2 regions of the Ancylomarina sp. genome follow, and region 2 is predicted to be linked to the other one. Evidence: riboswitches for the same ligand, from Rfam matches in the RefSeq annotation. Region 2 holds a riboswitch; the other holds the start of a gene.
The links. Region 2 has a riboswitch for cobalamin ahead of ABY905_RS03505 (sigma-54-dependent transcriptional regulator). Riboswitches for the same ligand answer to the same signal wherever they lie in the genome.

Region 1 (4,309 bases), on a different contig from region 2:
GACCAAGATTATTACACAAGTTTTTATAGTCGCTAGCTATATATCTGTTATCCTTATTAAGCACCATCAACTCATGATTCCCGAAAGTAATGTGAACTTGTCCGCCAGCATTTTCAGCTTCCTGCTCCAAACGATAGATGAACCAAAGGGTTTCAGTCACCTTATTGCCTCTATCAAAAATATCGCCAACAAATACCAAATGACCCTTTCCCCAATTCCATTTTAGTTGTTTATCTATAACACCATGGCTTTGCAGATTATTTACCATTCTATCAAATTGTCCATGGATATCACCTAATACGAAAATGGGTTCCTGAGTTTTGATTTGCCAATCTGGTGTTTGACTCTCTCTTATGGAGTATGAACAGGTATCGCCAGCCCAACCTTTGAATGAGTTTGTTTCTTGATTTAAATACTTACCCGTGAGATAAGTTTTACTTTCAATTGAATCGTGCTTTAAATAGTAGGCATAAAGTCCATCTTCAGTTCGATCAATAAAAGGACCATCACTCATATTTGATAAGCCATTTTTATAAGTAACTGCTCCAGCCTTAAGCAGCAAATCTATTGCTTCGGCATTATTGGATCTAATGGCAAAATTGAGTGCCGTATAACCTTCGACATTTAAAGCATTGATATCGCATTCCTTTTGTAAAAGAGCATCTGTAACTTTAGGTAAGGCTCTTTTTGCTGCCCAATGAATAGGAGTGAGCCCTAAAGTATCTTGAGCATCCAAACCAACTCCTTTTTCGATTAAGTCAAGTGCTGTTGCTGTTTGTCGCTTATTTATTGCCTGAATAAGTTCTATACTGTTCTTATTGGGTGTGCATGATATCAGTGCCAATAGGCATGAAAAGAGGAATCCTTTAATAAAGGTTTTAAGCATGTGTCGTGTTTTTAGTCGTTTATGATCGAGTTGCTATAGTGTATGAAAATCAAGATGTTTAATCAATTCTGTCCTAGTGAATTGGTGCTTCGCCCAAACCAGACTTCATTTATTCATTAAAGTCTATTTTGTTGTATTCATGATTTCCGCTTTGCTCCAATGGTTGGCTTGATCCAAAAAACGAAGCTACCGAACAGAGTGAGATCATGAGAGCCCGAGATTATATTTACGAATAAAAAAGATCAAGGCTGCTTTTTAAATATCTTTCTTATTAGTTCATAAATGTTTATTTTACATGGTATTCATGATTTCCGCTTCGCTCCAATGTGCCTCAAACTTAAGTGCGGCCGGGTGATTTTCGAACATCCCGATCGTTCGGGACAACTTCCCGGTCTTTCTAAGGCTTTCGTGAAACGAAAGACATTTAAAAAAGAGGCCATTTTTTTGATGGCCTAAATAAGTTCACCTTCATCCTGTTATTAGGCTTAAATATATTGCTAGCAACAAATACATAACATGAGTAAAAACATCTAGGGCGCTATTGCTATTAAATCTCTAATTCAATTTTCTAAAAGCGTCATGCAAGGATAATAAATCTATTTCATTTGGACTATTCATCTTAATTATTTGTTGCACTATTTATGATATAAATTGAGTTGATCTAGCATATGTTTTCTTGGAATAGGATCTTAATTATTTGTTGTTCGATGTATATTTTGCCGATAATGTGCTTGTTATGTGATTGTATTTAATTCTTCAATCTTTATACTCAGAAATCCCCTTTTTATCTATATTTGCAGCGCATTTGGTATTTCTATCCTCATAACACAGGATTGAAATGAAAAGGGAATTCGGTGTGAATCCGAGACTATACCCGTAGCTGTAAGTTCTAAAAAAGCTTTTTGAACGACCTATGCCACTGTTCGCCTCAAGCGGATGGGAAGGCCTCAAAAAGTAGAACAAGTCAGAAGACCTGCCTTTGTAATCAATACAAGTCATTGCTTTCGGGAAAAAGAGCAAGTGAACGAAAATAATATCAATACAGATAAGAAGGATTGATCTGCCATAACTGGTCCTTTGTGTCATGTTGTACGATTTTCTTTTAGCTCCCTGTTTGCATTGCATTAGTTAAAATATTTTTCATTTATTAAAATCAAACATGAAAAGAACATTTTTAACGGCTTTTGCATTGCTTTCATTTATGAATTTTGCATCTCAAGCTGATGATAAACCTGTGGTAGATTCCACTTCGGTTCGTCATTTGAATCTAAACGAAGTACAAATTAATGCTTCACGTGTTAACGCAAAACTTAAGGATTTGCCTCAAAAGGTGGATGTGATTACTCAGCGTATGATTAAAGCCTCACCAGCAACAGATGTTGCGGGTTTGTTAAAACGATCATCATCAATTGATATCTTGCAATATCCAGGTGTAGATGCTGGAATTGGGATGCGTGGCTTCTCTGCTGATACAAAAAGTAAATATGCCTTGATTTTAATTGATGGAAAACCAGCTGGGACTGAAAATCTAGCCAGTATCGATTTGAATAATGTTGAGCGTGTTGAAATCTTAAAAGGACCTTTTTCTGCACAATATGGTTCTGATGCCATGGGGGGCGTTGTGAATATTGTAACTCAAACAAGGACAGGCAAATTTGGAGGTTCTGCTTCCTTTGCTTATGGAAGTTTCCAAACTTCAAAAGTGAATTTAAACTTTGGAGGTTCTCTGTCTGAATTGGTTGATTTTGATTTAGCATATGCCTTTCACAAGCAAAATGAAGATTACAAGGTAGGCGAGCATAATCTATACAATAAATCCTATGCCAAAACTATTTTGGATGCTTCGACTTATGGGGCTAGTATGGAAAATTCTCAATTTGAAAAGCACAATGTAAACGCTCGTTTGGGAATTAAGCTTGCAAAAGATTGGAAACTTAACCTCAATAGTAGTTTCTATAAAGCTTTTGATGTTGAAACACCAGGTAATTTTTGGCATACTTATGGTATGGACTCTAAAGACATAGAGCGATATACCGGAGGTCTTGATGTCCTAGGGAAAATAGGCATACATTCAATTCGTTTATCACCTTTCTTTTCAAATGAAAATACTGAAATAATTGATCTTGGAAATGATGGCTACGGAAATCTTGAAAATGTTTATAAGAACTATGGCTTTCAGTTGAATGATGCTTTTCAGATAGGAGAGCATACTTTTGCTTTTGGTATCGATAATAAAACAGATAAATATCTGAGTAAGAATTACACAAAAGAGGGGGTTGGTGAGGCGCCTTATAAACCTGATTATCAAAATCGCAAAACAGGTGTTTTTGGTCAAATTCAATTTAAACTTTTTGATGGTAAATTGGATGCTTCAGTCGGAGGTCGAGGAGATTTTATCAAGTTTGGATTGGAAGCGGATAAATTTTTAGGTAATGCATCAAGTTCTGAAAAGTATGAGATTTTCACTAAAAATATGGGGTTGAAATATCATATCTGTAATCATTTATCGATTCATTCGACTTGGGGAGATGCTTTCTTAGCTCCTGATGCCTTTCAGGTTGCTGGATTTTATACTGTTGCATCCGGTTCTACAACAAAAGGTAATGCCGATTTGAAGGCAGAAAAAAGCAAGACTATTGATTTTGGTTTCAATTTTAAGAACTTCAAAAAAGGAATCAATTTTGATTTAACCTATTTTCAAACAAAGCATAAGAATAAGATAATCAAAGAATATCAAAATCCTGATGGGATTGCTAAGAATGGTGATGAGTTTTATACTTATATCAATGCTCAAAAAGCAGAAATGAATGGTATTGAGATGCTTGCCTCTTATGATTTTGGAGCACTAAGTGATTATGATTATTCACTTCGTTTATATTTGAATTATACGCATATGATTGATGCAAAAGTTGCCTATGAATTAGCTGGTAAGCCTGCTGAAGGGAGTATGAGATATGTGAGAGACAACACTGCATCATTTGGTATTGAGTTTGATAACCTAAAAGGATTCTCTACTTGTTTGAATGGTCGTTATATTGGACATCGTTATGAAGACAATTATATGGTGACTTATCCTGCGCCAACATATGCAAGGGCGCCTATCGTATTCAAAGGTAAAGAGGTTCGTCCTGAACTGATTGATGAGGCTTTGTTACGTCATCCGATTTCTTATGTTTTTGATTATTCGGCTTCGTATACTTTTAAAGAGAAGTATACAGTTGGAATAACAATTTCGAATTTATTAGACGAAAATTATACTGAGAAAGATGGTTACAATATGCCGGGAAGATCGTTAATAGCTAAATTGGCTTATCGATTCTAAAATCTATTAATTCACTTTAAAAGGGATGTTCCAATTGCGGAATATCCCTTTTTTTATGATGAAGAGTTTCTTATGTATTGATTTACAGTATTTTTAGATGT
Region 2 (4,309 bases):
GTTAGTTGGTATGGCTAAAAACTCTTCATACTACAATCCACTTCGCCGACCTGAATTGACTTTAGATAGGCGTAATGTTGTCTTAAGCCAAATGGTGAAGTATAACTATCTTGAGCAACAGCAATACGATTCTCTAAAGCTTTTACCTCTTAACCTGGATTACCAAAAAGTTGACCACCGAAGAGGAAGTGCAACGTATTTTAGAGAATATTTAAGAACAAGCCTTACAGCAAGAAAACCCCTAGAAAGTCGATATCCTTCGTGGAATAAACAACAATTTATTGAAGATTCTCTTCAATGGAAGAATAACCCATTTTTTGGATGGTGTAATAAAAATAAAAAAGCAGATGGAGAATCCTATAATATTTATAAGGATGGTTTAAAAATATATACGACCATTGATTCTCGTATGCAGAAATATGCCGAGCAAGCCGTCAGAGAGCATTTAGGCCTTGATTTACAACCTGCTTTTGACAATGAGAAGAGATATCACAAAAATCCTCCTTTTTCTGATGATTTAGACGACGAAGCCGTAGAACGGAATTTATACTTATCAATGAGAAGAAGTGAAAGGTTCCGTGTTCTAAAAGACAAAGATATTTCTCTTGATTCTATTAAAAGTATTTTTGAAACACCTACCCCAATGAGAATCTTCACCTGGAAAGGGGAGCGTGATACTATATTGTCACCTAACGATTCTATGCTGTATTATAAGGGATTTCTTAGAGCTGGTTTTATGTCTATGGTTCCACAAACAGGCGAAGTTAGAGCCTACGTAGGTGGACCAAATTACAAATACTTTATGTACGATATGGTAAATAATGGTAAGCGCCAAGTTGGTTCTATCATCAAACCATTCCTGTACACAGTAGCCATGCAAGAGGGATTAACACCATGCGATAAAGTTCCAAATATTGCACAGACTTTTGATGTCGGTGACGGAACAACATGGACCTCAAGAAACTCTACAAGCAAACGTTCTGGAGAGATGGTAACCCTTAGATGGGGGCTGGCGAATTCTGTAAACAATATCTCTGGCTGGGTTTTGAAACAGTTCAAACCCAATGCAATTGTCGAAATGGCAAAAAAGATGGGTATCGTCAGTCGAATTGATCCTGTGCCTTCAATATTCTTAGGAACATCCGAAATTACAGTTCGTGAAATGGTAGGAGCCTATGCTACTTATGCAAACAAAGGCGTTTATATTAAACCTCGTTTTATTTCAAGAATTGAAGATAGCAAAGGAAATGAGATTGCTCGCTCAATCCCTCAAAAACGTGAGGCGATGAGTGCTAAAACAGCTTACCTGATGACCAACCTTCTTGAAGGTGTTGTGAATCGAGGAACAGCTGGGCGCCTGAGATGGAAGTACAACCTTCGTAACCCTATTGGGGGAAAAACAGGAACCACCCAAAATCATTCGGATGGTTGGTTTATGGGTGTTACACCCAATCTGGTCTCTGGAGTTTGGGTTGGAGCTGAAGATAGAGCCATCCATTTCGAAGGAATTACTCAAGGACAAGGAGCTAATATGGCTTTACCAATTTGGGGACTATATATGCAAAAAGTATATGCTGATGAATCTTTAAATATACCGAAAGGCAAGTTTGAAAAACCTATAGGTTTCAATATTGATCTGGATTGTAACACTCAATCTAAAAACCCAAGAAATAAGGGTTTAATCCAAAATGAAGAAGAAGATTTCTTTTAAAATCAGTCATCTAATATTATTGGCAAATTATAATTTTTGATTAAACTTGCAAAACGATTTGGGTTCCGAAAGGAATAATAGGGAATCCTGTTAAAAACAGGAGCTGTCCCCGCAGCTGTAATTCTTGATTCGAAATTTTTCGAATCTGTATTTTGAACGAAAGACCACTGTCAGCCTGAAGCGGACGGGAAGGTGTTCAAAATTGAGATAAGCCAGAAGACCTGCCTATAATCTTGAGTTTAGCTTTCGGGTAAGAAAAGCAGAAAGTCTCTGTAACCTTTCACTTTTTTGACGCAAGCAGAGTTGATCTTTGCCATAGATCTGCTCGTAAAAATTCATAAGTAACTGTTAAAAGGATTGTAAAATTGCGATAGCAAGCTTACAATCCTTTATTTTTTTTCAAACTCATAGTATTCCGTCAAAGCTTTTTACTTAATTTTGTTTAAATTGACTTTCACAGTTTAGCATCCCGATAAGCTCATTATGAATAAAATCCTCATTATAGACGATGATCCTACGATCTGTATCATGCTTCAAGGCCTACTTAATAAAAAAGGTTTCGAATCTGATATCGCCTTTTCTGCCAATGAAGGATTAAAAAAATTTGGCAGCTTTAAGCCGAACTTGGTCATTAGTGATTTTCGTTTACCTGATATCAATGGCCTTGATCTTCTCAAGCAAATAAAGAGTTTGAATCCTCACATGCCTGTCATCATCATGACATCTTATGCTGAAATTCGAACAGCCGTGAATGCCATAAAACTGGGAGCTTACGAGTACATAACAAAACCTCTCAATCCTGAAGAAATTCTCGTCCTTATCAATTCCGCAATAGAAAAATCTAAAACTGTTGAGGAAGTTGGTAAAACTAAAAAAATCGAATTCATTCGTGGTAAAAGTCCTAATTCTGTTCAGATCGATCAGTATATCAATCTGGTTGCTCCAACTGATATGTCTGTGATTATTGAGGGAGAAAGTGGAACAGGAAAAGAAATTGTAGCTCGACGAATTCATGAGGCCAGTGCCCGAAAGGATAAAAATTTTGTGGCAGTAGACTGTGGAGCCTTATCCAATGAGTTAGCAGGAAGTGAACTTTTTGGTCACAATAAAGGCTCTTTTACTGGTGCCATTACCGATAAAAAAGGTCAGTTTGAATTTGCCAAAGGGGGGACACTCTTCCTGGATGAGATTGGAAATTTATCCTACGAAATCCAGATCAAACTATTAAGGGCTATTCAAGAAAAAAAAATTCGTCAGCTTGGTAGTAATAATGATATTGATACTGACGTTAGAATACTCGTTGCAACCAATGAAGATCTAATTAAAGAGGTTAATAAGTCTAATTTTAGAGAAGATTTATACCACCGCTTGAACGAATTCAAGATTTCAGTTCCAGCTCTTCGTGATAGAAAAGAAGACATCAAGCTTTTCGCTGATAATTTCCTAAACCTATCCAATCAGGAACTCAATAAAAATATCAATCACTTTTCTGATGAATTTATTCAGAAACTAAAAGCATACAGTTGGCCAGGAAATTTAAGAGAGCTTAGAAATGTGATTCGAAGAGCCTTACTTTTAAGCACTGGTGAACGTCTCGAAACATCAGCCTTGCCTCCCGAAATACTCCACTATCAGGAATCGACAAGTATAGCTGATAATACGACTGACTTGAAACTTATTCAGGCTTCAACAGAAAGAGATAAGATTATTGATATTTTGAGAGAAGTCAACAACAATAAATCAAAGGCAGCACGCTTACTCAATATCGACAGAAAAACGCTTTATACTAAGATGAAGCAATATGGTATAGAAGGTTAATTTAAAATAGAATGACAACAAAATTTCTAGTTTTTTTCCTTTACTATTTGACTGTGTGTGCTCCGTTCATTCTTATCTACAAACCCGAATTAGACATTAGTCAATTCATCATTGTCTATTTCTTGTTTTTCAGACCTCTTATTGATGGTTTATTCTTGTCTTACCTGACAAAAAAAACAAGATGGGATTTCTATATTCCATTTTACTCACACACGAAATATTTCAGAATGTTTATAGGTGGAAAACTGTAGACGTCAAACTCAATTAAGGGTTCTCTTGCAAGTCTTCAATTTGTTTAAAAATCTGATTTGATAATTCCTCAAGTTTATTAATAGCACGATTCACCTCTTCAATACTCATTAGCTCATCAGGCTCTTGATGAATCATTTTTTCTAATTCAATCAAAATATCACTTGCAGACTCTATTTTAAGCTGTCGGTAAGAGCTCAACATTCTATGGGCAATTTCACCTATCTGCTTATAATGCTTGCCATCACTAGCATCTTTAAGGAGCTGAAGACTCTCCTTGGCTATTCGCGTGAAGCTAGTCAGAATCTTATTAACTAAGGCATTATCACCTCCCGAGAATTTCTCCACTTCTGATAAATCAAATAATAGATGGCTCGTTTCATATAATGATTTCACTTCCTCCACCGGACTCATTTCAACTTCGATCTTCAATTGCTTACATAGGGTTTCCAGTAATGCATCTTCTTCAAAAGGCTTCAGTAAGTAGGCTGACATACCTTCTTTGATATATTTATCCAAATCAACTTGACG

Region 1: linked by a shared signal. The riboswitch ahead of ABY905_RS01760 (TonB-dependent receptor plug domain-containing protein) and the one ahead of ABY905_RS03505 (sigma-54-dependent transcriptional regulator) in region 2 are both predicted to bind cobalamin.

What each region holds. Positions count from the first base shown of each region.
Region 1 is NZ_JBFFKR010000009.1:26,484-30,792, reverse strand. Features, by position in the region: gene ABY905_RS01765 (metallophosphoesterase) at 1-886, opposite strand, end outside; cobalamin riboswitch at 1,676-1,882, shown strand; gene ABY905_RS01760 (TonB-dependent receptor plug domain-containing protein) at 2,046-4,208, shown strand.
Region 2 is NZ_JBFFKR010000022.1:19,123-23,431, forward strand. Features, by position in the region: gene ABY905_RS03500 (penicillin-binding protein 1A) at 1-1,711, shown strand, start outside; cobalamin riboswitch at 1,755-1,955, shown strand; gene ABY905_RS03505 (sigma-54-dependent transcriptional regulator) at 2,195-3,529, shown strand; gene ABY905_RS03510 (ATP-binding protein) at 3,794-4,309, opposite strand, start outside.